DNA from 2 places in the Nitrincola nitratireducens genome. Region 1 is predicted to be linked to the other one. Evidence: predicted binding sites of a transcription regulator. Region 1 holds the regulator's gene; the other holds the start of a gene.

Evidence for each region. Region 1 encodes sigma-54, which starts transcription at its own class of promoters, with help from an activator protein. Its sites were predicted from a motif close to TGGCACNNNNNTTGCTNT; they were not measured.
Region 2: D791_RS02980 (amino acid ABC transporter substrate-binding protein) is a predicted target of sigma-54. The motif match lies at 13,693-13,710, and genes of this name have one in related genera.

Annotation. Positions count from the first base shown of each region.
Region 1 is NZ_AONB01000001.1:48,292-64,462, reverse strand. It holds gene D791_RS00310 (ATP-binding cassette domain-containing protein) at 1-347, opposite strand, end outside; gene D791_RS00305 (KpsF/GutQ family sugar-phosphate isomerase) at 618-1,586, shown strand; gene D791_RS00300 (KdsC family phosphatase) at 1,586-2,122, shown strand; gene lptC (LPS export ABC transporter periplasmic protein LptC) at 2,122-2,691, shown strand; gene lptA (lipopolysaccharide transport periplasmic protein LptA) at 2,684-3,181, shown strand; gene lptB (LPS export ABC transporter ATP-binding protein) at 3,183-3,908, shown strand; gene D791_RS00280 (RNA polymerase factor sigma-54) at 3,950-5,449, shown strand; gene hpf (ribosome hibernation promoting factor) at 5,501-5,791, shown strand; gene D791_RS00270 (PTS sugar transporter subunit IIA) at 5,811-6,278, shown strand; gene rapZ (RNase adapter RapZ) at 6,275-7,132, shown strand; gene D791_RS00260 (HPr family phosphocarrier protein) at 7,171-7,440, shown strand; gene yjgA (ribosome biogenesis factor YjgA) at 7,473-8,009, shown strand; gene D791_RS00250 (YhdP family protein) at 8,012-11,812, opposite strand; gene rng (ribonuclease G) at 11,822-13,303, opposite strand; gene D791_RS00240 (Maf family protein) at 13,316-13,906, opposite strand; gene mreD (rod shape-determining protein MreD) at 13,912-14,400, opposite strand; gene mreC (rod shape-determining protein MreC) at 14,393-15,250, opposite strand; gene D791_RS00225 (rod shape-determining protein) at 15,371-16,171, opposite strand, start outside.
Region 2 is NZ_AONB01000002.1:91,326-107,496, forward strand. It holds gene D791_RS02915 (dihydroorotase) at 1-1,069, opposite strand, end outside; gene D791_RS21655 (hypothetical protein) at 1,033-1,206, opposite strand; gene D791_RS02920 (aspartate carbamoyltransferase catalytic subunit) at 1,203-2,228, opposite strand; gene pyrR (bifunctional pyr operon transcriptional regulator/uracil phosphoribosyltransferase PyrR) at 2,252-2,761, opposite strand; gene ruvX (Holliday junction resolvase RuvX) at 2,736-3,218, opposite strand; gene D791_RS02935 (YqgE/AlgH family protein) at 3,229-3,792, opposite strand; gene D791_RS02940 (energy transducer TonB) at 3,844-4,800, opposite strand; gene gshB (glutathione synthase) at 4,800-5,750, opposite strand; gene D791_RS02950 (16S rRNA (uracil(1498)-N(3))-methyltransferase) at 5,747-6,499, opposite strand; partial or broken gene metK (methionine adenosyltransferase) at 6,512-7,731, opposite strand; gene tkt (transketolase) at 7,973-9,973, shown strand; gene D791_RS02965 (type I glyceraldehyde-3-phosphate dehydrogenase) at 10,016-11,035, shown strand; gene D791_RS02970 (phosphoglycerate kinase) at 11,077-12,243, shown strand; partial or broken gene fba (class II fructose-bisphosphate aldolase) at 12,278-13,341, shown strand; gene D791_RS02980 (amino acid ABC transporter substrate-binding protein) at 13,783-14,796, shown strand; gene D791_RS02985 (amino acid ABC transporter permease) at 14,901-16,079, shown strand; gene D791_RS02990 (amino acid ABC transporter permease) at 16,082-16,171, shown strand, end outside.

The DNA of each region.
Region 1 (16,171 bases):
TCAGGCAGTTGTGTGTGAACTCGGATCGGAAACGCCACGTTATCAAAGACGTTCATGTCCGTAAAAAGCGCGCCGCTCTGAAACAACATCCCCATTTTTTCGCGAATAACAAATAAATCTCTGCGCCCTAGAGAGGGCACACTGCTGCCTTCAACAACGATATCACCGCTGTCTGGGCGCAATTGTCCGCCAATGAGTTTCAACAAGGTGGTTTTACCCGTCCCCGAAGGTCCCATTATGGCCGTCACTTTTCCCCGGGGTATTTTGATATCGACGCCTTTGAAAATAGGCCGATCACCCCTGGAAAAGGTCAAATCTTTAATTTCAACGATGACATCCTCAAGCATGCTTGAAGCACTTCCTGTCGTCGGACTCACTGCTTCCATCCCGTTAGTGCCCTATCTTAAAAACGAACGTGTATTTGACATGCAAAATCACAAAAAGATCTACTATAACACTACCTAAGTCGACTTAAAATGACTCTATCAGAATCACGGTCGTTTACGTATTCTCTCCTGATGAAATGCAAGATATCCGCTTCAACAGATGCTTAGCAATCTAAGCTGAGTTAAACTATGACCTATTACAGTATTCACCTTTAAACTAATGGCAAAATAATGGCTATTGATTATCTGAAAACAGCAAAGCGCACCATTGAGATAGAGCGAGAGACATTAAGCGCTTTGCTAGAGCATCTAGACTCCAGTTTAAACGATGCTTGTTCAATCATGATGACATGCAAAGGCCGTATCATCGTGACAGGAATGGGAAAATCTGGACATATCGGCAACAAAATTGCAGCAACGCTGGCTAGTACAGGTACACCTTCATTCTTTGTGCACCCAGCCGAGGCGAGCCACGGTGATTTGGGCATGTTCACCCCGCAAGATGTCGTTCTTGCCCTGTCCAACTCAGGTGAAACCAATGAAGTGATTACGATTTTACCGCTAATCAAGCGTATGCATGTTCCATTAATTAGCATCACGGCCAACCCCAACTCTACCCTCTCTCGCTTCGCTGACGTCAATCTCCATATCCCCGTCACGCGCGAAGCATGCCCCCTCAATCTAGCGCCAACATCGAGCACTACAGCACAACTCGTTCTTGGTGATGCATTAGCGATCGCTTTGCTCGAAGCTCGGGGATTTAGCGCCGAAGACTTTGCCTTTTCTCATCCAGGGGGCAGCTTAGGTCGACGCTTACTCCTCAAAGTTGATGACATTATGCACTCAGGTGACGATATCCCCTTAGTATCACTCAACACGCCCATTCATGAATCACTCTTGGTCATGACACGCAAACGACTTGGGATGACTGCGATCATTAACGATGCTGGGCAGTTGCAAGGCATATACACAGACGGTGACTTACGTCGAACACTTGATTTAGAAACCAATTTAAAAACCACACCAATTTCTGAAGTTATGACGCATGGATGCACAACAATACAAGCCGGATCTCTTGCAGCAGAAGCACTCCAAATCATGCAAGAACGAAAAATAAACGCCCTACTCGTTACTGATAAAGAAGGAAAAGTCACGGGCGCCTTAAACATGCATGACCTACTTAAAGCAGGAGTCATTTAATGGGTAACTCTCTTTCAGCACAACTGACCGAACGTCTAAGACCTGTAAAACTGGTTGTTTTTGACGTGGATGGTATTTTAACGAATGGCCAATTAAATTTTTTGCCTGACGGACAAGAGATCAAATCCTTTCATACACTGGATGGCTTAGGCATCAAACTGCTGCACAAGGCAGGTATTGAAACCGCCATCATCACGGGCCGAAGCTCACCACAGGTCGAACAACGAGCCAAAGCACTCGGCATCCATTACCTAATGCAAGGCCGTGAAGACAAACTCGTTGCGCTCGAAGAGCTATGGAAGCAACACCATCATAGCGCCGCAACTACGGCTTATATTGGTGACGATCTACCCGACTTAGCGGCCATTATTACCGTCGCCTTTGGTGCATCCGTCCCGAATGGACACCCTCTTGTTCGTGCCGAAGCGGATTGGTGCACAAGCCGCAAAGGCGGAGAAGGTGCCGCTCGTGAATTCTGTGAGGTGATTTTATCTGCACAAGGAAAACTCAACGCACTGATTGATGAGTTTCGCTAATGCGTTGGACTCGCCATTTCGCACTTGCCGTCGTTATTTTATTAACCCTGATTCCTGTTTTATACTGGGGCTGGATGGGTATTAACCGACCAGTCCTTGAGGTCAGTGAACCAAATGAAGACAGAGTCGATTTTTTCATTTTAGACGGCCACCTTAAACGCTATAGTCAATCAGGTGAACTTGTCCATCAACTTTCATCACCGCTTATCGAGCATTTACCGGGTCCATCGATCACTCAGGTGACGCAACCCAAGGTAATACTCATCGGAACAGGTGATAAAGAAACGCACATTAAAGCCGACAAAGGCACGATGACGGATGACGAAAGCAAGATTGAGCTTGCAGGGAACGTCCGTGTTATTGATAATTCATCTTTTGATGCACCTAGAGAGCTAAGAACAGAAACAATGACGTTATTTCCTTCGTCACAGTACGCTGAAACCGCAGACCCTGTCATGGTTGTACAGGCATTCAGTCAGCTATCAGCCATTGGCATGCAAGCCTGGCTGGGTGAACAACGGATCGAATTGCTTTCTGAGGTACGAGGATACTATGCAAAAAGTGAGTAAACTGATAGGCCTGTTGGGAATGGTGGTTCTGAGCAGCTTAGCCTTTGCACTTCCTGAAGATCGAAACCAGCCTATTCATGTTAGCGCTGATCAGGCCAGTTTAAATGAGGCTACAGGTGTTTCTGTCTATTCGGGCAATGTTGAAATCAAACAAGGCAGCATGATCCTCAAAGGCAGTCGTGTCGAACTTCATCGTGACAACCAAGGAAGCATTGCTCGGATCGTATCCTCTGGCAATCCAGCGGAGTTTCAACAGCAATCTGTAGCAAGCCAACCTGTAACACGCGCCTATGGCAATCAAATGGACTATCGTATCCCCACACAACTCATTACCATCACGGGCAATGCTCAAGTTCAACAAGCCAATGACCGCTTTACAGGACAGCGTATTGTTTACAACATGGATAAATCGATTGTAGATGCATTCGGTAGCGAGCAACCTGGTGGTCAACGCGTCGAAATGATCATTCAACCTAGGTCCAACAATTGATATGATCACGCTTGAAGCACAACATTTAGCTAAGTCGTATAAACGTCGACAGGTCGTGCGCGATGTGTCCTTACATCTTAAGCAAGGTGAAATTGTAGGACTCCTTGGCCCTAACGGTGCTGGAAAAACAACCTGCTTTTATATGATTGTTGGTTTGATCAACGCAGATCAAGGCGCTATTTTAATTGATGAAAAAGATATTACCCGTTTACCGATGCACGGGCGCGCACGCCTTGGCTTGGGCTACTTGCCACAAGAAGCCTCCGTATTCAGGAAACTATCGGTTGCTGAAAACATCTTGGCTGTTTTACAAACGCGAAAAGATCTTAACTCATCTCAGCGCAAGGCAATGCTTGAAAGCTTGCTAGAAGAGTTTAGTATTACGCATATACGTGACAGTTTAGGCATGTCCCTATCTGGTGGAGAGCGTCGACGTGTTGAAATCGCGCGAGCGTTGGCAACCGAACCTGCGTTTATTTTGCTTGATGAACCCTTTGCGGGTGTTGATCCAATATCGGTTAGCGATATAAAGCAAACGATCAAGCATCTACAATCTAAAAATATCGGCGTGTTAATCACGGACCACAATGTCCGTGAAACACTTGATATATGTGAACGAGCATACATTGTTTCGGAAGGTCATATCCTTGCAGAAGGCCACCCATCTGACATAATGGCAAATGAACAGGTTCGACAAGCCTATCTTGGCGAGCAGTTCAGGCTCTAAACATTAATCCGTATCCTTCAACTGAGTGATATATCTGGCATATGAAGCAAGCCTTACATTTAAAAATCGGCCAGCACCTCACCATGACGCCGCAATTGCAGCAGGCTATTCGCTTATTGCAATTATCGACGTTGGACCTACAACAAGAGATACAACAAGCGCTGGAAAGCAATCCGCTGCTTGAAATCAGCGAAGATGATACGGATACGGATATCCCAGTCCATTTAAGTTCGGACAACCAACGAGAGCTGAGCACAGAACCCTCCTCAAATGACCGTGAAGAGGTGGTTGAGCATGAAGCGGAAGCTGAGCACGATTGGAACGATCAAATACCTGAAGACCTCCCCACAGACAGCAGCTGGGAAGATACCTTTCAGCATCAAAGTTCAGGGAGCAGTTCTGACAGCGAATGGGCCGACAATGAAAACGACTCTCGTGAAGACACGCTGCTTGATCATTTAAATTGGCAGTTAAATTTAACACCTATGTCCGATGCGGATCGCCTGATTGCTGAAGCGATAATTGAGGCCATTGACCCTGATGGATATCTGCAGGTTAGTGTTGATGAACTCATGGAGCAATTCGTTGCTCAATTCCCCGATATCTTCAGTGATATTGACCTTGATGAAGTCATCGCCGTGTTACACAGGGTTCAACAATTTGACCCCCCTGGCGTTGCGGCACGTGATTTGAGCGAGTGTTTAAGCATTCAGATTAAACAATTACCAGACACTCTGCCTTGGAGAGAAACGGCTTTAAAGTTAGCGAATGAACATCTCCAACTCTTAGGGAATCATGACTACAAAGCGCTAATGCGCAAGCTGCGCTTGAACGAAGAAGACTTGTCGTCGGTCATCGAGATCATTCAGTCACTCAATCCAAAGCCCGGTGCCAGCATTGCTTCCAGTCAATCTGAATATGTCATACCTGATGTTGTCGTTCGCAAAGTCCAAGATCAATGGATTGTCTCGCTAAGCCCAGAGACATCACCGAAGCTTCAGATTAATACACAATATGCCGATTTAATTCGACGAGCCGACAACAGTGCTGACAACACCTATTTGAAAAACCACCTACAAGAAGCTCGCTGGTTTCTAAAGAGCCTAATGAGTCGAAACGAGACCTTATTAAAAGTCGCAACAGAAATCGTCGAGCGCCAAAAAGACTTCTTAGAAATGGGTGAAGAGGGCATGAAACCGATGGTCCTTCATGATATTGCTGAGGCCGTCTCTATGCATGAATCCACCATTTCACGTGTCACCACTCAAAAATTCATTCATACTCCTCGAGGTATTTTTGAATTGAAATATTTTTTCTCAAGCCAGGTGAACACGGCTGATGGAGAAGGCGCATCTTCAACAGCTATCCGAGCTCTGATTAAAAAGCTTGTTACAAGTGAGAATACCGCCAAGCCTTTAAGCGATAATAAAATTGCACAACTCTTAATGGAGCAAGGTATCAATGTTGCCCGTCGAACCGTAGCAAAATATCGTGAAGCTTTAGGTATTCCACCTTCTAATGAGCGTAAGCGTCTGCTTTAATTATAATAGATAGGTACGAGCCATTTCGTACCCTTACCAAGGAGACAACCCATGCAGATCAATATTACTGGCCACCATGTAGAATTGACTGAATCCCTAAATGACTACGTTCACACTAAATTTGAGCGTCTTGAACGTCATTTTGATAACATTACCAATGTTCAAGTCACACTGAGTATTGAAAAACAACGCCAGAAAGCGGAAGCTACAATGCACCTCGCCGGTGGTGAAGTGTTTGCGCAGTCCGAAAATGAAGATATGTATGCGGCGATTGATGCTTTGGTCGATAAACTTGACCGACAAGTTATTAAGCATAAAGAAAAAATGAAATCCCATAAATAAAGACGATTTAGTAATTATCATGCCTATTTCCGAGCTACTGACCGAATCAAGAACCCTTTGTCATATTGACGCCATCAGCAAAAAAAGGGTTCTTGAACTTGCCAGCCAAACCCTAGCTGAGCAAGCAAGCGGATTAGATGCTGAAGACATCTTCAGCGGTCTTTTAAACAGAGAGCGTCTCGGTAGCACTGGCATCGGCGACGGTGTGGCTATTCCACACTGTCGCTTGGCAGGTTGCACAGAGGCCTTAGCACTGCTCATGACCCTCCAATCAGCTGTCGATTTCGACGCCATCGATAACCGACCCGTTGATATTATTTGCTGCTTACTGGTTCCGGAAGATGCTGCCAGCGAACACTTACAAACCTTGGCAACTTTAGCGGAATTGTTCAGCCAATCCAACGTGCGTGAATTGCTGAGAAGCAGTGAAGACAAACAAACCCTCTTTCAGAATGTTATTCAGTCACTTGGGGAGTCGACTGAGTGAAGTTAGTCATTCTGAGTGGGCGTTCGGGCTCCGGAAAAAGTACAGCACTTCAAGCACTGGAAGACATTGGTTTCTATTGCATTGATAACCTTCCAGCACTTTTGCTGCCCGAGCTCATTCAACAAATGCTCATTGCACCGGATCGCCCCGATAAGCTTTCCGTCAGCATTGATGCACGTAATTTGATCAGCAATCTTTCACAAGTTCCCACAGTGCTCAACACACTTGCCGGGATGGACGATCTTGTCTATGAGATCATTTACTTAGATGCATCCGAAACGACCTTACTGAAGCGTTTTAGCGCTACCCGTCGTAAACATCCCCTAACCAACTCACACGCTGGTTTACAAGAAGCGCTTTATCAGGAGCAGCGTTTACTCGAACCTATTGCAACCTTAGCGGACATTCGTATCGATACAACCCGACTCAGCCTCTACGAACTGAGGGACAGTATTAAACTGCGGGTTGCCAATCGCAAAGAACAAACATTATCCTTACAGTTTGAATCCTTTGGCTTTAAACACGGACTGCCCTTAGATCTAGACTTCACATTTGATGTGCGCTCCCTACCCAATCCTTACTGGGTACCTGAGCTACGCCAATACACAGGTAATGACCCGCAAGTTATCCAATTTCTTGAGCAGTCTCCTGATGCTATCGATATGATCCATGATATTGTATATTTTCTGGAGCGATGGCTACCCAAAATTAAGCAGGATAACCGCAGCTACTTAACTGTCGGTATAGGTTGCACGGGGGGGCAACATCGATCTGTCTTTATTGCTGAACGATTGGCTAGCCATTTTAATCAGCTTATGGATAATGTAAGTGTACGCCACCGGGAGTTGAGTTAACTCCTTTGATCTCTGGCGCGAATGATCGGAATGTTTCTATGATAAAAGCACCTGTTACGATAGTAAATAAACTTGGCCTACATGCACGTGCAGCGGCAAAACTCTCGGCTAAAGCAAACGAATTTAATAGTCAAATCCAAGTTGAAAAAGCAGGTCGCGTGGTCGATTGTAAGAGCATCATGTCCGTTATGATGCTGGCGGCAAGTAAAGGCACCGAGCTAATACTCCACATAGATGGAGACGATGCGCAGGACGCGCACCTTGCATTAGAATTGTTAATTCAGAATCGCTTTGACGAACCCGAATAACACACCATTAATCCTTCAAGGTAATTTTCCTCATGAGTAAAACAGACAGACTGATATCTTTACAAGAAGGCACAGAGAGTGAAGAGATCAGCCGTTCTGAAGTCAAACGCCAAATGGAAGCTCTTCAAGAATTGGGCAAACGCATCACTGAACTACGTCCAGATCAACAGGCACTAGTTCCAATGGACGATATACTCCGCAAGGCAATTGAAGAAACACGAAAAATCAGTGCAAATGGTGCTTTACGTCGTCACTTCCAATACATTGGCAAGTTGATGCGCAAAGCGGATGCCGATGCAATTAAAATAGCCCTCAATCAGTTTGACACGTCTCGCAATGAACACAATCAAAAGTTCCATGCTTTGGAAGTTTGGCGTGATCGCTTGCTGACGGATACGGATAAAAGCCTAACAGACTATATCCGTGAGTTTCCTGAAGCCGACATACAAAAGTTAAGACAACTTATTCGGAATACGCTCAAGGAACAAGCAATGGGAGCCGCTCCGGCCAACTATCGCAAACTGTTCAAATTTATTCGTGAAACGGCTGAAGCTCAAGACAACGCTTAAGCCTATTCATCAGATGTTGAAGATGCCTGCCCCACAAGCTGAATAACGGGATCATCTAAGGTTCCCGTTAGACGGTAACGTATCCGAGTCATTTTTTCGATTTGATCTCCCATTATACGATCAACCAAAAAAATGGCACCGGCCACTTGAGGCGCTCCCAGCAACACCGCGCCTAGCGTCAGATTACTGCCCAAGGGGATATTTACTTCAATCATCTTATCAAATTGATCGTTGTGAAAGTTTAACGAACCGCTAATCGTCATGGTCGCTGACGGCCCCGTCAGCTTTAGAGGGTCCATTGTACTGGCGAGTCCCTGCTTCAGAGAATAGGCGGCGGCCATCGTATCAAACACCAATCCTTTTTTAAGCAGGTCACTAAAATCAAGTTTCAAGCGTCTAGACAGTGTATTCAAATTGAGTATGCCAAACACTCTTAGGAAGTTAGCCCCCATACCCGACTCCACAATACGCCCCTGTTCTGCCGAGAAGGCAAAACGGCCGTCTAGAGCAGACAGTTTGAATGCTTCTGCTCCTCCCAACCACGTGAAATCCGCTATGGCATCAATACTCTTTGCCTCAATGGCCGACTCATCACTCCAAGACTTCAGAATATTTTGCAACTCTGACCCCATAAGCCTTAGCTGCAAACGACTATTTTGAGCTGGGTCCACAAACCAGTCTAACTGCCCAGTTAAACTCATTTGCATTAAACTGGCATCAATCTGATGCACTTTTAGATGATCCGATGCTGGCATCAACTCAAAGCGCCAATGCCCAATATTTTTTTCATTGAGCTCAAGTCGCTCAATATCCACGTTTAAAATCGGCATACGCTGCAAGAGTGACTGGGTTAAAAGCGGTTCGACGCTCCCTAGGCTAGCCTCTGTTTTGCGCTGCGGTTTAAACGTCAAAGCAAGCTCATTCAAGGATAAACTCCAAGGTTGATTGGCATTATCCTGAGTTAGCACCCCCGTCGCTTGATCACTGCTTAACTGAAAATGCAGCGAAGGCTCTGTTAGTAAACGACGCATCGCCACTTGGATATTACTAAACGTCTGCCCTGCCATCACTGCCTCGGCAACACGAATGGAAAGACGAGTTACTGGAAAGCTGGATACACCCTCTTCTCTACTCGACACATGTGACACTTTAGGTATGTGAAACGCTATCCAACTCGACCACTCATCTAGAATGTCTGCATCCAGGTAGGAAAGTCGCCCTTCAATTTCCAACCCCGGCAATTCGGGTAGGTTAACCTCTCCACTGCCAATTCGAAGCATTCCACGAGGTGAAGTGCCGTAATTGTAGAGTGCCGCAAACTGATCATGATAATCCACACGGAACTGCGTGTTTTCAGGCTGTATTTCGACACGCAAAGGACGCACATCGGCGGCTGATTTATGCAGCCCCTTAGGTCCTTGGATAGAAACCCCTTCAAGATTGGATTCGAAGGATACCTTTGGGCAATCTGTATCACCGCACAAGACAACGGAGGCCCGATAGTCCGTTTGCCCCGACAGGCTATCATTAAGTGTATCCATCGCCATCCAACGAGTAAGCTGTGGCATCTCCACCCGACTTGCAAGATCGATCAATGTTTTATTAGTGTTGGTTTCGACCGAGGCTTGAAAAGGCTGTCCCCAAAACTGACCACTTAACCTTGGCGCGCTAAATCCTGTGTCGGTGGAGTAAGAAAGTTCGCCTGTGATTTTCTCTAACAACAACTCAAGCGCGTCTGAGGCCACGGCTGCCGAATGTAAAGTCCCTTTGAAATCCACCTTGACTGAGTCTTGATCATTTAGAGGAACCACCAACTGCAATGCAGTGCTCGCTTGGCCTGAAAAATGCCAGTCAGCTACTTCGTGCGCAAGCCCTAAAGGCCCCTTTAGTAACTGAGTGATATCAGACAAATCCCCTTCAAGTGGTGCACCCACATACAAGCGCTGCGCGTCAGGAGGCATGTAAACCCAAGCATTGTTGACCTTGGTATCCATTAACCGCCCCTGTGCGATATCGACACGCAGCTCAGTATCACGCAGATGCAAAAAGAACTTTGCGTCTTCGATGGCTGGCCACTCAGGCAAAAAGGCAAAACGAGCATCATCAACATCAAAAAACAACTGAACACTCAACGGCAAAGAGGGCGCCTCGGATCTCAGTCCTGCATGAATCACTAAGCCAGCACGATTAACAGCCCCCCCTTTAATCGCCCCCATTAACCACGCATGCAACTCATGACCAATAACAGGTGGCGTGTAAAACTCAGCCTGAAGGGCCTGTGAGTTAGCCATACCGATCATCAAGCTCAGCTCTACCTGCTCCGCCTTGTCAAAAGGACGGTACAAACTAAACCGCCCCTTAGCATCCACCTGATCGTTCTTAAGCGCCAACACATTGCTACCGATTTTCATCGCGTCATCGTTCCAGGACCAATCGATCTCACCCGACGCATGGGTGTAAGACCAGCCCTGATCAAACAGTTGTGGAAAGTTCAAATAGAACTCGCCGCTCTCTAGAACAACTCGCCCTACTTGCCAAGAGGCTTCCAAACGCCCAACCACCCCACGTGCTTCTGGCGCTTCATCCCATGCCGACACAGAAACCTGATCAAGCTCAGCGCTAAATATAAAGCTCTTCCAGTCCGCGAGATCAGCGAAATAAAGTTGTAATTGGCGTAACTGCCCAGCCGGAGATAGATCGCTTAGCAAAGGACCTACGTCCTCTGGCAGCTCACGCGCAAATGAGATCAGCTTATTAAGCTCTCCCAAGTCTAATGCATCGAGTTGTAGAAGACGCAATGCCCAATTTGCATCCGAATCCAGGGCAAAATTCATCTTGAGCTGCTCTAAACGTAAAGCAGCATCAGGAAGCTGGAGATCAGCTGACATCAGCTGAATACGTGCTTCATTCTCGGCAACAGTGCCTTGAAAATAGGCGGTGGCCTGCAATGGCTCGGCCAAAAAATGCGGTTGCCAATCCGAGACACTTAAAGACCCTTGAGCATCAATCAGCTGCCCCGACTCAATTGACAACCATACCTGTGTTGAGAGCCTTGCTGGCAAATCCTTGATATCCAGTGCAGGCAATAAAAATCCAACACGCTCAAGCTCTAAATCCTCAACATTGACATAGAGTTGAAACTCACTTGCCAGTGTTGCTAGTTCACCCACATTCGGAAGATGTATGCCAAACTCAACGATGGAGTCATCTGAAATCAAGCGAGGCAAACGCAAACGCCCCTGCATCGCCAAGCCTTTTTCACTAGGCCCCGCACTCAAATGCAACACATCAATCTGACGCTGTTCATTCTCATGCTTCACATTCAACGCTAGGTTTTCAATTGCCAGTGAGGAATGAATCAAGCCCGCTAAGAAACGAGGTGTAGAAGCAGACGTTGCTTCGTCATGACTGACATCGTCCGAGTCACGATCTGTAATCGTGAAATCAACCGAGGCCCCCTGCAAGACAAGCGTTTTAAATACAAGGCTTCGGTGCCACAAACTGCTTAAAAGATCGATTTCGGCGGAAATCGAATCAACGTTTAAACGTTGTAAGTGGGCAGTTTCATCTGTGGCCATCCAGTCCAACTGAGATAAGGATAGCTGGGGATGGCGACGCCAAACCGATACCTCAAGATCACCGCTGTGAACTTCTCCCCTTAGATAAGGTGACGCATGTGTCAAAACAAGTGCTTCGTTGTTCGCTACCAGAGTTAACGCCAAACGCGCCAACAAGGTCAATAAACACAGTGTGAAAATTAGCCATAACAGGATACGAGCACTGATGCGAACAAGGTTTTTCATGCGCATGTGTTAGCGTAAAACAACGTCAAAGAGTTCTGGGCCGTACAAAGGCTCCACCTGAAAACGAATCGTTTTACCGATAAAGGATTCAAGTTCGGCAACATGATCCGATGCCTCATCCATCAAATAATGAACCACAGACGTTGCCGCAAGCACCAAATAGCTGTCGGTATCGTACGCCCGATGCTGACGTAGAATCTCCCTAAATATTTCATAACTGACTGTTTCAGGGGTCTTGACCGTTCCTCGACCTTGGCACATAGGACAGGGTTCACATAAAACCTGCTCTAAACTTTCGCGAGTTCGCTTGCGAGTCATCTCAACCAAACCCAATTCAGAAACTCCGGTTACTTTACACTTGGCATGGTCTTTTTCGAGCACACGGTCTAAGGTCCGTTGCACTTGACGTTGATGATCAACATCGGTCATATCAATGAAATCAATAATAATGATTCCACCTAAATTGCGCAGGCGTAACTGACGACCTATCGCGGTTGCCGCTTCTAAGTTCGTTTTAAAAATGGTTTCTTCTAAATTACGATGACCAACAAATGCACCCGTATTAATATCAACTGTCGTCATCGCTTCTGTTTGATCGAAAATCAAATACCCCCCCGACTTCAACTCAATTCGCCGCCCTAGGGCACGCTCCATCTCTTCCTCTACACTAAACATGTCAAAGAGTGGACGTTCACCTGGGTAGTATTCGAGCTTTTCGACGATTTCAGGTACAAGCGATTGTGCGAACTCAACGGATCGCTGATAGGTTTCCCGCGAATCAATGCGTATACGCTCAACACCGCTATGAGCCATATCGCGCAATGCACGCATATGCAATGGTAAATCTTCATAGACAACGGACGGAGCCGGCAGCTTTGCTATTTTCTCATTCAGACGCGACCAGAGCCTCAGCAAAAAATTTAAATCCGAACGCAACTCGGTTTCACTGACCCCTTCCGCAACCGTGCGCAGAATAAAGCCACTGTCCCCGCCTTTATAATCGGGGTTTTCAACACTGGATAGGTCCTCCATTATTTGGCGCAAACGCTCACGTTCCTCAGCGTCATCGATACGCTGTGATATGCCGATATGAGGATTACCAGGCATCAACACCAAATAACGCGAAGGGATGGATAAATGTGTGGTTAAACGCGCACCCTTCGTACCGATTGGATCTTTGGTCACCTGAACTAACAGAGTGTCCCCTTCTTTTATAACATCGGCAATTGAAATATTGTGGCGAACTCCCGGGGTTCCACTAGCAGCATCAATCACCTCATCTACAGGGATAAACGCCGCTCGCTCAAGCCCAATATCCACAAAAGCTGCCTGCATTCCTGGTAAGACACGCACTACTTTGCCTTTGTAAATATTGCCAACAATTCCACGACGACTGGCACGCTCCACATAAATTTCTTGTGGCATGCCATTTTCAATGACCGCCACACGTGTTTCCATGGGCGTAAAGTTGATGAGTATTTCTTCAGCCATTTAAGGCCTCCATCAGAGTGCTGTCTGCCATGTATGGAGATGATAACGTTTTAGCAAAGCAGCCGTTTCGAATAAGGGCAATCCAACAACAGCAGAATAACTGCCTCTGAGTTGGCGTACAAACACACCACCAAGCCCTTGTATACCATAAGCTCCCGCCTTATCAGCTGGCTCTCCTGTTCGCCAATAGGCTTGGCAAGTGTCATAACTTAATTCAGCAAACTCAACCTCGGTCACAACGGAACACACTTCACGCCCTTCGGGGTGCACCAATGCAATTGACGTGATCACCTCGTGTGTTTGTCCTGACAAGGCAAGCAGCATTTGCACAGCCTCTTCTTCATTAGCGGGTTTACCCAGTATAGTCCCATTCAAGGTCACTGTGGTGTCGGCCCCTAATACGGGCAATCGACCAGAAACCGCATTAAACACCTGCTCCGCTTTGGTCATTGCAAGACGTTGCGTATACAGCAAGGGGTGCTCATCAGACTCAGGGTCTTCACAAATATCTGCACTGATGACTTCGTGAGGTACCCCTAACTGAGCAAGTAACTGTGTTCGTCTAGGAGAAGCTGAGGCTAAGATCACAGTTGCTGTCGTCATAAAGGTTACTCTATTCTGAAGGTGCGTCGTACACCGTGTAAAATGACATAAACCCATGGCCAGAGAATGGCGCTGATCAATGATGGCAATAAAAAAATCAGCCCTGTTGCAGAAGTTCCGGTAATGCCCTGCATCCAGAAAAACAACAATTGATTAATACCCACTAACACCATGATCATCATCGATTGCTGCCATAAAGGAAACATACGAATACGCTTGTACAAAAGCAAGACCAAATAGGTAATGATCAACAATGACAAAGCATTTAGCCCCATCACACTGCCTCGAATAAGATCAAGCAGAACACCCATCATGAATGCGCTCCCCAACCCTACCCTGTGCGGTAACACCATCACCCAGTAAATTAAAACCAAGGCCACCCATTCAGGTCTTGCCCATATCATGATGCCCGGCAATGGAATTTGGCTAAGCACTAATCCCACTAAAAAAGTTGCAAAGATGATCAGCGAGCCTCCTTGAGACTGTTCACTCATCGACGGACTCCACAGGCTCTTCAGTGGTCACGGACTCAACTGGAGTTTGACGTTCTCGCGTAATACGATTTTCAGGTCCTGAATTCCGATAATCCACGAGCAGCAATTGTCGACTTCGATCCAAGCGTGCTGCTGGGGTGGCTTTAACAAGCGTAAAGGGACGTCCAGGATCGCGTATGACTTCACTCACGACGGCAACAGGATAGCCGCGCGGGAAACGACCACCCAAACCGGACGTCACCAGCATGTCGCCCTCCTGAATATCGGCCGTATCGGGCACATGACTGAGTTCGAGCTCACCTAATGCCCCCTTACCTAAGGCTATACTTCTGAAACCGTTGCGAACGACCTCAACAGGCACAGCGGTGCGTGCATCCGTGATCAACATGACTCGACTGGTGTAATGTGCCAAGGACAAGACTTGCCCCATGATTCCACCTGCATCTATGACGGGCTGTCCAATATACAAACCGTCTTCAAAACCTCGGTTCAAAATAATTTCATGCAGAAATGGGTCGGGATTGACGCCAATCAACTCAGCCGCCATCACATCGGCTTCAAGCCGCTCGGTGGCATTTAAGAGATCGCGTAGCTGACGATTTTCCTCTAAAAGAGCCGCCATTAATTGAGATTTACGATGAAGCTCAAGCGCTTCAGAACGAAGATGTTCATTGTCTCGAATCAATGTCGCCCGATCAACAAACAAATCGGACAGACGGTCAGCACCACGCGATGGCAGGTCAACCAACCACTGAAGAGGCGTAATCAGGAGCGACAAATACACCCGGCCTTCTTTCATTTTTGAACTGTTTAAATCAGCTACAATGATGCCTAGCGCAAGCACCAACAAAAAAATGAAAAGAGCAAGTGGGTTCTTGCCACGAAATATAGGGTTAATGAGTAACCTCCTGCTGCATCACAAGCGATTACTCACAATCACCATTACCATCAAACGCCCGTTAACCATGCGTTACTCGTGCGTCAATATCTCGAACGAGCGCTTGTCTAACATTTCCAAGGCGCGACCGCCCCCTCTGGCAACACAGGTCAATGGATCTTCAGCCAGGATAACCGGCAAGCCCGTTTCCTCGCTAATAAGACGATCAATGTTGCGCAGCAATGCGCCACCACCTGTTAAGACAATGCCGTGCTCTGCAATGTCTGAAGCCAATTCAGGCGGACAGCCTTCAAGTGCACTTTTAACAGCCTGTACTATCGCAGACAGTGGCTCTTGCAAGGCTTCAAGAATTTCGTTCGAGTTCAACGTAAAGCTTCTTGGAATGCCTTCCGCCAAATTACGCCCGCGCACATCAATTTCGAGCACTTCATTGGAAGGATACGCAACACCGACTTCCTGCTTAATGCGTTCAGCCGTTGCATCACCGATCAGACTACCGTAGTTACGGCGGACATAGGTAACAATGGACTCATCGAAACGATCACCTCCGATGCGAACCGATTCGGCATACACAATACCATTCAACGAAATAACCGCAATTTCGGTTGTACCACCGCCAATATCAACAACCATCGAGCCAGTTGCTTCATCAACAGGTAAACCTGCACCAATGGCAGCGGCCATTGGCTCTTCGATCAAATACACTTCGCGTGCACCTGCTCCAATCGCAGACTCACGAATCGCGCGACGCTCCACTTGGGTTGACTTACACGGTACACACACTAAAACACGTGGACTTGGCGTCATAAAACTATTGTCATGCACCTTACTGATAAAATACTGCAACATTTTTTCGGTGACATGAAAATCAGC
Region 2 (16,171 bases), on a different contig from region 1:
AAGGCGTGTTTTTACCCATGGACAATAAACTCTGATCATTCACAGTCCAAGTTGCCTCTGGATCAAAAATGCACACATCGGCTTGGACGCCTGACTGCAAGGTTCCACTATCCAGTCCTAAGATTTTAGCAGGCCCAAGCGTCAGCTTCTCAATCAGTTGCGGTAGCTCAATGAGCTTTTGTTCCACAAGCTTTAAACTCAAAGGTAACAGTGTTTCGAGACCGCTGATGCCAGGCTCAGTCTCCGAGAAAGGGGCTTGTTTCGCAATGACATCCAGAGGTTGGTGATCTGAGCAAATCGCCGACAGGGTGTCCGTGACCAAGCCCTGTCTTAATCCGGCACGGTCCAGCGGGCTGCGTAATGGCGGTTGAACATGTAAGGATGAATCAAAGCCGTTGACATCTTCGTCGCATAAAAGAAGATGATGAATGGCGACATCCGCCGTGACCTGTAATCCACGCTTGCGCGCTGCATCAATCAGTTGAATCGAGCGTTCACAAGACAGTTGTCCAAAGTGAGCTCTTACTCCAGTTTGCTCAATTAACAGTAAGCACCGTGAGACTTCAATGGTTTCTGCGGCTTCTGGTATTCCTTCAAGCCCCATGCGCGCAGATGAAGCACCATCATGCATGCAACCTTTACGGCTTAAACCGGCATCTTGCGCTTGGAAAATCACAAGCAAATCAAAGGTGGCGGCGTACTCAAGGCAGCGCAATAACGCTAAGCTATCCACCATGGGTAATCGCGCATTGGTAAACGCAACGCATCCCGAGCGGGTTAAGGCATGAAGCGGCGCCAGTTGTTCACCCTGTAGCCCACGTGTAAGCGCCCCGATGGGAAGAACGCGTACAAAGCCTGCATCCGCCGCGCGGTCTTGTATCAGCTCAGCTACCGCGGGTGTATCAACAATCGGTGACGTGGCGGGCGAGGTTAAGAGTGTGGTGATGCCGCCTGCTGCTGCGGCAGCGGTTTCGCTGGCAATGCTGCCCTTTTGCGTAGCCCCTGGCTCGCGTAAGTGCGTGAACAGATCAATCAGACCCGGGCAGACAATTTTGTTGCGTGCATCCAGCGTGTCATCGGCGAAATAGCCTTCGGGTGCTCATGTCCAATCGCCAGAATGGTACCTTGATGAATGTAGAGATTTGCAACCGTATCGATCTTTTGAGCAGGATCTATGATACGTCCACCTTCAATAACAATATTCATAGGGATTCAGTCCTTGCTGAAGACTCAGTGAACGAAGAGGATTGGGTGTTGAGTTGTTGGCCACTCATAGCCATCGACATTACAGCCATGCGCACAGCAATTCCATTCGTGACTTGATTGAGAATGACAGAGCGGGGGCCGTCGGCCACGCGCGACTCAATTTCAACTCCTCGGTTGATCGGCCCTGGGTGCATAACAATGGCATCAGGCTTGGCATAGGCCAATTTGTTTTCGGTGAGGCCGTACAAGCTGTAAAACTCGGATTCACTGGGAAGAAGAGCGGTTTGCATACGCTCTCGTTGCAGTCTGAGCATGATGACAACATCCACATCTCTCAGTCCGCGTGACATTTCGGTAAAGACTTTGACGCCTAAGCTTTCAATGTGTTTAGGCAAGAGTGTGGCAGGGGCGATAACGCGAATTTCGTTTGCTCCCAGGATGCGCAGGGCATGGATTTCGGAGCGCGCGACACGCGAGTGCAGAATGTCGCCCACAATCGCGACTTTTAAGTTTTTAAAGTCACCTTTATGTTGGCGTATCGTCAGCATGTCGAGCATGGCTTGTGTTGGATGGGCATGACGGCCATCGCCTGCATTAATAACAGCGACATCGGGTGTAACATGCTGAGCAATGAAGTGAGCAGCACCGCTGGCAGAGTGGCGAACAACAAACATATCACAATGCATGGCTTGTAGCGTCATGAGTGTGTCTTTCAGGGTTTCCCCTTTTGACGTCGAAGATGTGCTGATATTCAGGTTCAAAACATCGGCTGAGAGCCGCTTGGCGGCAAGCTCAAAGGTCGATAAGGTCCGGGTGCTGGCCTCGAAAAACAGGTTGGCTACTGTTTTGCCCCGTAACAACGGAACTTTTTTGACCTGTTGGGCGTTCATATCAACAAATGAATCGGCCGTGTCCAGAATTTCAGTCAGGAGTAGAGGAGACAAGCCCTCGATGGTCAAGAAGTGTTTAAGTTGACCCTCAGGCGTTAGCTGAATAGCGTCGTAGTATTCTTTAGGTAACATAGTCGGGACTCAATAAAATTAAGTTAGCTGCGGTTACGTATTTCAAGCGCTAAGGGAAAGGGCCCAGAAAGCTTTATTTGTTGATCTTCACCTAGGGTCAAGCGCTCACCCACGACATCAGGTTGAATCGGTAAATGCCTATGCTGGAGATCAATCAGAGTCACCAGGAGTATTGAGGCGGGTCGACCATAATCAAACAGTTCGTTCATGGCGGCCCGAATCGTTCTTCCTGACATGATAACGTCATCGACTAAAATCAAATCGCGCCCTTCTGTTGGGCAAGGCAGTTGTGTGGGTTGAACCTTGGGGTTCAAGCCGGACTGCGAAAAATCGTCTCGGTAAAACGAAATGTCCAGTACACCCAAAGGGCTGTTAAGATTAAGTGCTGTGTGAAGCCGCTCTGCTAACCATACACCTCCTGTCCGAATACCGATCATGATGGGGTCAGTTAGATCACGATGCATCATTTGCACGCGAAGCTCTTGCGTAACGGATTCTAGTAAGTTTTCAGCGTTCAGGTGTCCCGATACCATAAACAGTCTCCAATGGGGTGTGGCTTGGGATGAGGTGGTTCGAAGCAAACCAGTCTTCTAATAATAAACGAGCAGCGATGCTATCGACGGGGTCTTTTTTGTAGTGTGTGCTTCCGCCTTGGGCACGATGAATCTGCTTGGCCTCATGTGTCGTGAGGCGCTCATCGATAAGGTAGCAAGGGAGTTTATAGCGCTCATGGAGGCGATTGGCAAACTTGCGTGCCCTGCGCGCCATTTCGCTGATACTGCCATCCATGTTCAGAGGAAGGCCCACAACAAGGCATTCAGGTTGCCAAGTCGTTATAAGCCCTACAAGGGCATTCCAATCAGGAATCCCATCTTTGGCCGAGATAGGGGGTAAAGGATGGGCTGTGCCTGTCAGGCGTTGTCCAATGGCCACACCAATACGGCCTGTGCCAAAATCAAAGCCCAACGCGGTTTGATTGTCTTGATTCATCTACTTTCGATCAGGCGTGCCCAGCATGCGATGTCATCAAATGTAGATTAACACCCAGTGTGTTGGCTGCTGCCTGAAGTCGCTCCTCAGCTGGTAACCGAAACAGTATATCTGAATTTGCTTGGCAGCTTAACCATACGTTGTCACGTATTTCTTGTTCCAGTTGACCGGCCCCAACCGGCGTAGCGAGTGCGACTAAAAACTCTTTTGGACCCTCACCCAATGCAAGCGCTTCAAGAATGTCCATAGAGGTTGTTAGGCTGATATCCGAAGTGATCGGGTGGCAAGATATCCAAGGACGCAGAGTGGAGCGATGCAAGACAAAGCCCCGATCTTCGTGGACCGGGCCGCCGTTATAGACCGGCGTTGGAGCAATGGCGACTTGGCTGTAGTCGATATCAATATGTGTGAAAAGATCATGGACCAATAGGCCCGCTGGACGGTTGATGATAATGCCCATTGCGCCGTATTCGCTATGATCACAGATATACGTAAGTGTCTGAGAGAAATGGGGATCGCTCAGATGAGGCATGGAAATTAAAAAATGGTCTCTCAGTGACAGTAGTTCTGACATGTTTATCACCCTGGCAAATGAACGCAATTAAAGCGCAGGTATGTATTAGGCTTAGTACACCTGCGCCCGATTCTCAAATTTCCAGGTACGAATTATTTCCAAGAGGTCGGTATTTTTCCTCATTTCAGTCGTAAAAGGCTGAAATGGAGCCGCCAGTTGAACGATACGAGTGGCGGCATCATCCAGTATTTGGTGTCCTGACGATTGTAGTATCTCTATGTAAGCGACGCTGCCATCGGGTTTTACGGCCACCAGTAAGCGTAGGCTGCCATAGGTGTTGCTACGGCGTGCTTCATCCGGGTAGTTGAGGTTGCCGATTGCTTCTATTCGTCGCCTCCAGTTGTCTAAATAGACGGCGTCCGTATGTGCCATGGTTGAAGGCGCGGATGTTAAGCGGCGAATTCTGGGGCGCTTCGCCAGCTTTTGTTGTTCGTACTCCAACTGCGCCTGCAGGCTCGCGATCTCCATGCTTCGGGAAAGGAGTGACGCTGAGTGACCGGATAAGGGTTGAGGTTGGCTGGAGGTCGTGCGCTCTTGCTGAACGGTCACTCTTTCGGTTTGGGGTTGCGTGGTTGCGATGACCGGTGTGCTACCCGTCTGGTCCGTGGGGTTCGGCTCAGCAGAGGGCGGCTCAGGTGTCGGCGGTGTGGGTTCAACGGCTTCCATGTCCGTAGACGGTGTGGGTTGAGGTTGCATGGACTGAGTGTTGATTTCCTCGCTCTCAAGCGGTGCCTCCTCTGTTACGGAGGGAAGCAATCGTTCCTCACTGTCTCCACTGCCTTGTTGGTTGCTTTGCGCGAAAAAGTCGACATCATCAGGTGCTTGTTCACTGATATAACGAGCCAAGGTGATGTCGAGAGTGCGTTCAGGCTTGTGCGTTTCCGGTAGCTTAAAGCTAATTGCGAGAATCAGAATTCCATGCAAAGCGAGTGCAATAAAAAGATATGCCCTGAAGCGATCTGCTTCAGGGGCGTTCCATAAAATGAGTTGTCCTGCTTTGTATCTCATTATGCCCTAAGTTTTTTTTCGATTAGATTCATTAAGTCCATGCCGATATCTAATTGAAACTGCTTGTCCAGTTCACGAATACAGGTTGGGCTGGTCACATTTATTTCGGTGAGATAATCGCCAATCACGTCAAGTCCGACAAAGTGCAACCCTTTTGCTTTAAGGGTTGGAGCGACTTGCTCACAGATCCAGCGATCGCGGTCAGTTAAAGGGCGGCCTTCGCCACGTCCACCTGCCGCCAAGTTGCCACGGGTTTCACCTGCCGATGGAATGCGCGCAAGTGCGTAAGGAACGGGCTCACCGTCAATCATCAGAATGCGCTTGTCGCCGTCTTTAATGGCTGGGAGATAGGCTTGCGCCATGCACATTTGTTGGCCATGCTGCGTCAGTGTCTCAATGACAACACCGAGGTTCATGCCGTCCTCTTGAATTCGAAAAATCGACGAACCGCCCATGCCGTCTAAGGGCTTGAAAATGACGTCTTTGTGGGTGGCATGAAAGGCCTTTAAAAGATCGGCGCGGCGACTGACCAGCAAAGGTGGGGTGCATTGAGGAAAGTGCGTGGCAAATAGCTTTTCGTTGCAGTCTCGCAGGCTTTGAGGATCATTGACGATCAGAGTACCTTCGGCCTGCGCCATACTTAACAAGTGTGTTGAGTAAATAAACTCATTGTCAAAGGGCGGATCTTTCCGCATAAGGATCACATCTAAATCATGCAGAGGCATGTGTTCAAAGGACCCTCTCTCGAACCAGCAGTCAGCATCCATGGCAATTTTTAGTGGTGCCATGCGTGCTTTTGCACATCCGGCCTCTAAGAAAAGATCGCTTTGCTCCATGTACCAGAGATCCCAACCTTTTCGCTGCGCGGCCCAGAGCATGGCTAAGGAACTGTCTTTTTTGAAGTTAATGGACTCAATAGGGTCCATGATTATGCCTATTTTGATCGTCATTTTGATGAGTCCTGTTGGGTCGGCCCGAGGTCGCCCCATAAATAGTGAAGTAGAGCAGTGGCGGCAACGGGAGCGGTTTCAGTACGCATGACACGCGGGCCAAGCGCAACGGGATAAAAGCCCTGAGCGATGGCGAGCTCAACTTCCGCTTCTGTAAGTCCGCCTTCGGGGCCAATTAAAAGCGCAACGGAGGATGGAGGCTGAAAGTCAGCCAAAGGTTGTGCGCTGTGGTGATGAAGCACCAATTTAAGGTCTGCTTGGACATCCTGCAACCATTCGGCTAAGGGGCGAGGCGAGTGAACCTCGGGAACAACACATCGTAGAGATTGCTCACACGCGCTCACCGCGATTTGTTGCCAGTGGCGTTGACGTTTGTCTTGCCGTTCATGGCTGAGTTTGACTTCGCAGCGCTCGGTGAACAAAGGTGAAATACGAGTGCAGCCCATTTCGGTTGATTTTTGAATCGCATAATCCATACGCTCACCTCGGGATAGGGCTTGGCCTATCTCGATTTTCAATGGGCTTTCACGCTCAGGGGACTGAGTGTGAAGGATCTTGACCTGCATCCGGGTTTTGCTCGTGGCAACAACCTCTGCTCGATATTCATGACCGTCATTGTTGAATAGGGAAAGCGCATCCCCTTCACGCAGCCGCAGTGCCTTTAAGGCGTGCTGTGTTGCGGTTTCACCTAAGTCGATATGCATTCCCTCAGCCATAGGCTGAGGGTCATAAAAGCGAGGGATTCTCATAACGGGCCCTGATTACAGTCCGGCTGCAGCTCTAAGTGCGTCGGCTCGATCTGTCTTTTCCCAAGGGAAGGCCGTAAATGTTTCACTTTGTTCTTTGCCATCAACATCAGTCCATGAATAGGTGGTTTCAAAAGGCTCACGACCAAAATGGCCGTAGGCGGCTGTTAATTGATACATAGGATGCAACAGATCCAGCATGCGTGTAATCGCATAGGGGCGTAGGTCGAAGGTCTGTTTGACCAGTTCGATAATTCGCGCATCACTCACTTTGCCTGTTCCGAAGGTGTTGATCGACACAGACGTCGGCTCGGCGACACCAATTGCATAAGACACTTGGATTTCACAGCGGTCAGCTAAACCAGAGGCAACGATGTTTTTGGCAACATAACGACCCGCATAAGCCGCTGAACGGTCGACTTTAGAAGGGTCTTTACCCGAGAACGCACCGCCGCCATGGCGTGCCATGCCGCCGTAAGTATCGACGATTATTTTGCGCCCAGTCAAGCCACAATCACCGACAGGGCCGCCGATTACAAACTTGCCCGTTGGTTGATATGGTAGCGTGTAGAGTCAGACAACCATTCAGCCGGGATGACGGCTTCAATAATTTCACGGCGTACCATGCGACGCAGATCTTCTTGATTGATATCCGGTGCATGCTGGGTAGAGAGTACAACTGCATCAACGGCACAAGGCTTGCCTTGGTCATCATAACGGAACGTGATTTGGCTTTTTGCATCGGGACGTAACCAAGGCAGCATGCCATTTTTACGCAACTCGGCTTGGCGCTCGACCAAACGGTGCGCGTAATGAATGGGGGCTGGCATATAGGACTCGGTTTCGTTGGTGGCATAGCCAAACATTAAACCTTGATCGCCTGCGCCTTGGTCTTCGGGCTTGCTCCGATCAACGCCTTGAGCGATATCGAGTGACTGTTTGCCAATCAGGTTAATGACGCCGCAGGTGGCACCGTCGTATCCAACATCCGATGATGTGTAGCCTATGTCGCTGATCACTTTACGCACGAGGTCTTCTAGATCAACCCACGCGCTGGTGCTGATTTCGCCTGCTACAATGGCGACACCTGTTTTGACCAGTGTTTCACACGCAACACGTGCGTGCTTATCGCGTGCGATAATGGCATCCAAAACAGCATCGGAAATCTGATCAGCTATTTTGTCTGGGTGTCCTTCAGACACCGATTCTGACGTAAACAGTGTGTATTCGCTCATATCCGGACTATATCCTCAAAAGGGTAAGGGTTTTTATTTAGGCCTTTGCCGACATTTTAACGGCTCTGGCTAGGTTTTTCATAATTGAATTGCCCATTTAGGGTGAAATATTCTGTGTTTTCGTATGAAATTCTCTCTTTTAGGTGAATTGCATTTGAAGCTAAGCCCTATCTGGGCGAAAATTAGCAACTAAATTATCCGAACCAAAATCTAATTGGGTTTAGACCCAGGAGTTGAGTCAATGTCCTCTCGCCGTGAACTTGCCAATGCTATTCGTGCATTGAGCATGGACGCTGTCCAGAAAGCAAAATCCGGTCACCCCGGAGCCCCCATGGGAATGGCTGATATAGCTGAAGTCCTATGGAACGACTTCCTGAAACATAATCCGGCTAATCCTTTGTGGTTTGATCGTGACCGTTTTGTACTCTCAAACGGGCATGGCTCAATGCTGATATACTCTTTGCTACATTTGTCCGGTTACGATGTCTCCATCGAAGATTTAAAAAACTTCCGTCAGCTGCACAGCAAAACAGCTGGGCATCCAGAGTATGGCTATTGTCCTGGCGTTGAAACCACTACGGGACCTTTGGGCCAAGGGATCACCAATGCCGTGGGTTTTGCTCTCGCTGAAAAAGTGCTCGCTGCTCAGTTCAATAGAGAAGGTCATGACATTATCAACCATTACACCTACACATTCTTAGGTGATGGCTGCCTAATGGAAGGTATTTCTCATGAAGCTTGCTCTTTGGCAGGAACGCTTGGCTTAGGTAAACTCATTGCATTTTGGGATAATAACGGCATTTCAATTGATGGCGAGGTTGAAGGTTGGTTCACCGATAATACCCCAGCACGCTTTGAAGCCTACGGCTGGCATGTGATTGCTGATGTTGACGGTCACGATGCAGATCAGATCCGTGCAGCAATTGAAGAGGCGCAAGCCAATACAGAGCAACCCACGTTAATCTGCTGCAAAACCATTATTGGCTTTGGATCGCCCAATAAACAGGGTAAAGAAGATTGTCACGGCGCGCCTCTTGGTGACGATGAAGTGTTACTGGCACGTGAGCAATTGCAGTGGCCACATCTACCCTTTGATGTTCCAGGGGAAATTTACGATGACTGGGATGCGCGTGAAGCCGGCCAGCATGCTGAAAATGACTGGAATGAGCGCTTAGCTGCCTATAATGCAGCCTATCCTGAGTTGGCCACGGAGCTGTTGCGTCGTTTAAGTGGCGACTTGCCTGCGGATTTCGAAACACAGGTTGATGCTTGGATCGCAGACATTGCGGCTAAAGGCGAAACCATTGCGACGCGTAAAGCCTCGCAAAATGCACTCAATGCGTTAGGACCGATTTTGCCTGAGTTTTTGGGTGGGTCGGCTGACTTGGCGGGTTCTAACTTGACGCTGTGGGCTGGCGCGAAAGGCGTCAGCAAAGACGATGCGGCGGGTAACTACGTCTATTACGGTGTTCGTGAGTTTGGCATGAGCGCAATCATGAATGGCATTGCCCTTCATGGCGGCTTCATCCCTTATGGCGCCACCTTCCTTGTTTTCATGGAGTATGCACGCAATGCAGTTCGCATGGCGGCATTAATGAAACAGCGTGTTATTTTCGTGTATACCCATGACTCCATCGGCTTAGGGGAAGATGGACCAACACATCAGCCGATTGAGCAAATCTCTAACCTGCGTCATACACCGAACATGGAAACTTGGCGTCCTTGCGATGCGGTGGAATCGGCTGTGGCTTGGAAATCTGCTGTTATGCGCGTAGACGGTCCCAGCGCTTTGATTTTCTCTCGTCAGAACTTAGCACATCAACCACGCTCTACGGAGCAGGTGGCTGACATCGCGCGCGGTGGCTATATTTTGCTAGACAGTGCTGGCGTGCCCGATGTTATTTTGATTGCGACAGGCTCTGAGGTGGAGTTGGCGGTTAACGCAGCGCATGCACTCAGCGCTGAAGGTAAAGCGGTACGTGTTGTCTCTATGCCCTGTACTGAGCGTTTTGATAAACAAGATACCGCCTACCGTGAACAAGTCCTTCCGGCTGCAGTCACTGCACGAGTGGCGGTTGAAGCGGCTCAGGCTGACTTCTGGTACAAATATGTCGGTTTGCAAGGTGCGATCGTGGGAATGACGTCATTCGGTGAGTCTGCCCCAGCAAATGAGCTGTTTGCTCACTTTGGATTTACCCTTGATAACCTAGTAAAAACGGCAAACTCCGTTATCAACGTTTAACAATACCACCACCTGAGCAGGCGTGTTGATGAGAGCAGTAGAATGACGTTTCGAGTTGCGATCAATGGTTACGGTCGTATAGGCCAAAGTCTGCTTAGAGCGGTGTATCAAAGAGGGCTGCAATCAGATCTTAAGATTGTAGCGCTCAATGAGTTAGCCGATATTGAAACCTTGGCGTATCTAACACGTTACGATACGACGCATGGGCGCTTTCCCTTGTCGGTCTCTCATCAGCACGATCAGTTGTTGATCGGCCAGGATTCAATACAGGTGTTGGGAATCTCGTGCGCGAACGAATTGCCTTGGCAGTCACTGGACATTGATTTGGTGATGGAGTGCTCGGGCAGTTTTTCGAGCCGTGAGGCTGCCGAGCAGCATTTACGCAGCGGTGCTAAGCGCTTGTTGTTTTCGCATCCAGCTGAACCTGATATTGATGCAACGGTGGTGTATGGCTTTAATCATCACTTGATTAAACCTGAGCATCGTTTGTTATCCGCCGCATCTTGTACCACGAACTGCTTAATCCCGGTGTTGGATGTGCTGGATAAAGCCTATGGTATCCTGAATGGTGTCACAACGACGATCCATTCTGCGATGAACGATCAGCCCGTGATTGATAGTTACCATCATACCGATCTACGTTTGACGCGAAGTGCTTTGCATTCGATCATTCCAGTGGATACGGGATTAAGTAAAGGCATTGATCGATTATTGCCCCACCTTGCAGGTCGTTTCGAATGTTTGCATGTTCGGGTGCCGACCATTAACGTGTCTTTAATGGATCTTTCAGTCAATGTTGAGCGGTCGACAACGCCTGCAGAGGTGAACCGCTTGCTGAAAGACTATGCGGAGTCAACTGCACACTTCGGTTTGGTTGGCTACACAGAAGAGCCGCATGCCTCCGTTGATTTTAACGGTGATCATCGCTCGACCATTGTCGATGGGACGCAGACCCGGGTGTCAGGTGGACGCTTACTTAAGCTGATGTGTTGGTTTGATAATGAATGGGCTTATGCTAATCGTATGCTGGATGTAGCGCAGTATTGGTTAAATCAACGTTAACTTTTTAATTAAACTACTCAGACAAAACAGGACTACTCAGTATGAGCGTGCTTAAGATGACAGATTTGGATCTATCCGGTAAACGGGTGTTGATCCGCGAAGATCTTAATGTTCCAGTTAAGGATGGCAAGGTTACCTCTGATGCCAGAATCCGCGCCTCTTTACCCACCATTGAGTTGGCATTGAAAGCTGGTGCTAAAGTCATGGTTATGTCTCACCTGGGACGTCCAACCGAAGGTGAGTTTGACGAAAAATATTCTTTAGCGCCCGTTGCTGAATACTTGTCTGGGGTGTTAAAGCGTCCAGTTCCCCTGATTCGTAATTGGATTAACACGCCATTTGAAGTGGCGGAAGGGGACTTGGTATTACTGGAAAACGTTCGCTTCAATGCGGGTGAAAAAAAGGATAATGACGCACTTGCTAAAGCCATGGCGGACTTATGTGACGTCTTTGTTATGGATGCCTTTGGTACGGCCCATCGTGCTCAGGCATCAACGCACGGTGTTGCTAAGTTTGCGCCGATTGCCTGTGCTGGACCTCTCTTAGCCAATGAGCTGGATGCGCTTGAAAAGGCGTTGGCGAATCCTGTGCGTCCGATGATGGCGATCGTCGGTGGGTCGAAGGTGTCCACAAAGCTTGAAGTACTGAACTCCTTATCCGATCAGTGCGATCAGTTAATTGTAGGCGGTGGGATAGCGAATACCTTCTTAGCCGCAGCAGGTAAGCCTGTTGGAAAATCACTGTGCGAGCATGATTTGATTCCAGCCGCTCAAGCCTTGATGGCCAAAGTGAACATTCCGTTGCCTGTCGACGTGGTTGTGGCCAAAGAGTTTTCTGAGACGGCAGACGCTGTTATTAAGCTAGTGGACGAGGTCGCAGAAGATGAGATGATTTTGGATATAGGTCCTCAATCAGCTCAGAATCTCGCTGCGTTACTGAAATCGGCTGGGACGATTATTTGGAACGGCCCCGTTGGTGTGTTTGAGTTTGACCAGTTTGGTGAAGGCACAAAGACGGTTTCCTTAGCCATAGCGGAAAGCGATGCCTTCTCGATTGCGGGTGGGGGTGACACCTTGGCCGCCGTCGATAAATATGAAATTGCAGCACAAGTGTCTTATATTTCAACAGGCGGTGGTGCATTTCTTGAATTTGTAGAGGGTAAGGTATTGCCCGCTGTCGCCATGCTTGAGCAGCGTGCAGCAGAATAAAATTATTTTAAATTTAGTCAGTTGAGGATTTCTGATGGCTCTTATTTCTATGCGACAGCTGCTGGATCATGCAGCAGAATACGGTTATGGCATACCTGCGTTTAACGTAAATAACCTAGAACAAATGCGTGCAATTATGGAAGCGGCCGCAAAAACCAACTCACCTGTTATCGTGCAAGCATCTGCTGGGGCACGTAAGTATGCAGGTTCAAACTTCCTGCGTCATATGATTCTGGCTGCCATTGAAGAGTTTCCGCAAATTCCTGTGTGCATGCACCAAGATCATGGCACCAGTCCAGCGGTTTGCCAGCGTTCAATCGCGATGGGTTTTTCCTCTGTGATGATGGACGGCTCGTTAGGCCCAGATGGCAAAACACCGACAACCTATGAGTACAACGTTGACGTGACGCGTCGCACCGTTGAAATGGCGCACGCTTGCGGTGTTTCTGTTGAGGGGGAACTGGGCTGTTTAGGATCCCTTGAAACAGGGCAGGCTGGCGAAGAAGATGGCATTGGAGCCGAAGGCATCCTGTCTCACGATCAAATGCTGACAGACCCAGAAGAGGCTGCGGACTTTGTTAAGAAAACCGGTGTTGACGCGTTGGCAATTGCTATTGGCACCAGCATGGTGCGTACAAGTTTAGCCGTCCACCCACAGGCGATACCCTGGCCATTGAGCGAATCAAAGCGATTCATGCGCGTATTCCAGACACCCATCTCGTGATGCACGGTTCGTCCTCTGTACCACAAGACTGGCTGGCGATCATCAACGAATTCGGTGGTGAAATTCCAGAAACCTATGGTGTGCCTGTAGAGGAAATCGTACAAGGGATTAAGCACGGTGTGCGCAAAGTGAATATTGATACCGACTTGCGTTTGGCTTCAACGGGCGCTGTACGCCGCTTCCTAGCGCAGCATCCATCAGAGTTTGATCCGCGTAAGTACCTAAAAGAAACAATGACGGCGATGAGAGATGTATGTATCGCACGTTATGAAGCCTTTGGTACGGCGGGTCATGCGAGCAAAATTACGCCGATTTCACTTGAAAATATGGCGGATCGTTATGAGGCTGGCTTGCTAGACGTGACGGTTCGTTAAGCATCTTACCGCTGAAGAGGGCTGTACTAGCCCTCTTTTTTTGTTTTAAAATTTTTTACTTACACCCCTTCCCCTATAACTAATTTCTTAATTAACAAAGGTTAATTTATGCCTTGGTTATAAGAGATCTGCATTTTATGTTTGAAGTCTATTTTTAGTTTCAATCCTTAGATAGCGAACTAGGTTTTTAGACCATTATTAAAAAATAATGCACCAAACTGCGCTTTTTACTAAAATTCTGCTGTTCATCTTCCATTTTTTGCGCTATTTTCTATCAAGCTAAAGCCTTTTAATAAATAGAAGCGGCATGAACGCTCGAAGATTCCTCCTTCTGAAGTAGTTACACTTCTTTGGCATGCGGATTGCATTATCTCTCGGGCGTTTATGCGTGACATCTTAATGTTGCGTAAAACAATAAATAATGTTCATGGGAGATTTTACATGAAGAAGATTGCAACACTTGTAGGCGCTACAGTCGCGATTATGGCAACTGCTGGAGCTCATGCGAACACATTGGAAACGGTTAAAAACAGAGGCGCAGTGCAGTGTGGTGTCAGTGATGGTCTTCCTGGCTTCTCGGCAACCGACAGTTCTGGTCGTTGGCAAGGCATCGATGCTGATGTATGCCGTGCAGTTGCGGCAGCTGTTTTTGGTGATGCCGAAAAAGTTAACTTTGTATCACTCACAGCAACCGAGCGCTTTACCGCACTGCAATCAGGCGAGATCGATATTTTATCCCGTAACACAACTTGGACACTGACACGCGATACGTCACTGGGTCTGAATTTTACCGGTGTGAATTACTACGATGGTCAAGGCTTCCTGGTTAGCAAAGATTTAGGCGTAGACACCGCCAAAGAATTGGATGGAGCGTCTGTTTGTATCCAATCCGGTACGACAACCGAGCTTAACCTAGCGGATTACTTCCGTGTTAACGGCATGAGCTACGAGCCTGTTCTTTACGATACATCTGATCAAACCGTTGGTGGTTTTGAAGCGGGTCGTTGTGACGTATTAACCTCTGACCAATCTCAGCTTTACGCGTTAAGAATCCAACTTTCTGATCCAGATTCAGCCGTTGTTCTGCCAGAAGTTATTTCTAAAGAACCTTTAGGGCCTGTTGTTCGTCAAGGCGATGATGCTTGGTTCAACGTTGTGAAATGGTCTCTTTACGCCATGATCAATGCTGAAGAAATGGGTATTACAACAGCCAATGCAGAGGAAATGAAGTCCTCTAATGACCCTGGAATCCAGCGTTTCTTGGGTGTAAATGGCAATATGGGTGAATTGTTGGGTGTCAGCAACGACTGGGCATTCAACATTACTAAACAAGTGGGTAACTACGGTGAAGTGTTTGAGCGTACCGTTGGTACGGGTTCACCGCTGAACATTTCTCGTGGTTTGAACGCGCTGTGGTCCGATGGTGGTCTGCAATACGCGCCTCCTGTCCGTTAATCGGTTATTAGCCTAATGATCAGCCGAGCAAGGAGATCCCTTGCTTGTGCTGGTCGCTTCGATTTTGCTGGGCTTTCCTAGCCGTTTATGGGGCTGATTACATCATGAATCCAAATAACCGTAATGGGCTTTCTCGTCTGTTTTACAATCCAACGGCGAGAAGTCTTTTCTTTCAAGCGTTAATTCTGGGCCTATTGCTTTATTTTGTGATGACGATCGTAGGTAACGTCATGACAAACTTAAATCAACGAGGCATATCCACAGGGTTTGGTTTTTTAAGTCAACCCGCTGGGTTTGGTATTTCACAAACACTTATTGAATATAACGAAACCTTTACGTTTGGTCGTACTTTCTTTGTCGGCTTATTAAACACCTTGCTTGTCTCTTTCTTGGGGGTTATTGCTGCAACCTTTTTGGGAGTGGTGGTTGGTATCAGCCGGATATCACCGAACTGGCTGCTGCGAAAAATCTCCATGGTCTACGTGGAAATTCTACGAAATATACCGCTGTTGTTACAGATCTTCTTTTGGTATTACGTGGTGTTACAAACTCTACCAAGGCCACGAGATAGTTTATCGTTTGGGGAAAGTATCTTTATCAACATACGGGGTGTGTTTGTACCCAAACCGGTTCCTGATGCTGGGTTTTCCTTTTATATCGCACTGTTAGTGGCCGCTGTGGTGGCGGTAGTCGCCCTCGCTATTTGGGCAAAACGTAGAATGCGCGATACGGGTCAGCAGTTCCCTGTGTTTTGGACATCCATTGCCATCTTGTTAGGTACGGCTGTGATTGGCTTTTTTATCACTGGACGTCCAATTATGTTGGATTACCCTGAGTTAAGAGGGCTTAACTTCCGAGGTGGGATCACAATCCTTCCTGAGCTGATTGCTTTGTGGTTTGCGTTAACCATCTATACCAGTACCTATATCGGTGAGATCGTTCGTTCAGGCATTGAGTCCGTCTCTCATGGACAAACAGAAGCCTGTCGAGCGCTAGGTCTTAACGAAGGGCATAGAATGAAATTAGTCATTCTGCCGCAAGCTATGCGCGTCATGATTCCTCCAATGACGAGCCAATACTTGAACCTAACAAAGAACTCATCTTTGGCAACCGCGATAGGGTATCCCGATTTGGTGTCTGTATTTGCAGGAACAACACTCAATCAGACAGGGCAAGCCATCGAAATCATCAGTATGACAATGTTGGTGTATTTAACCATCAGTCTGCTGGTATCAGCCTTTATGAACTGGTTTAACCGTCGTGTGGCGTTGGTGGAGCGATAGATATGTCTGAATTTGTACCCAAACCTGCCCGTCCTGCACCCATAACCGAAATTGGTGCGATTGGCTGGGCAAGAAAAAATCTATTCTCAAGT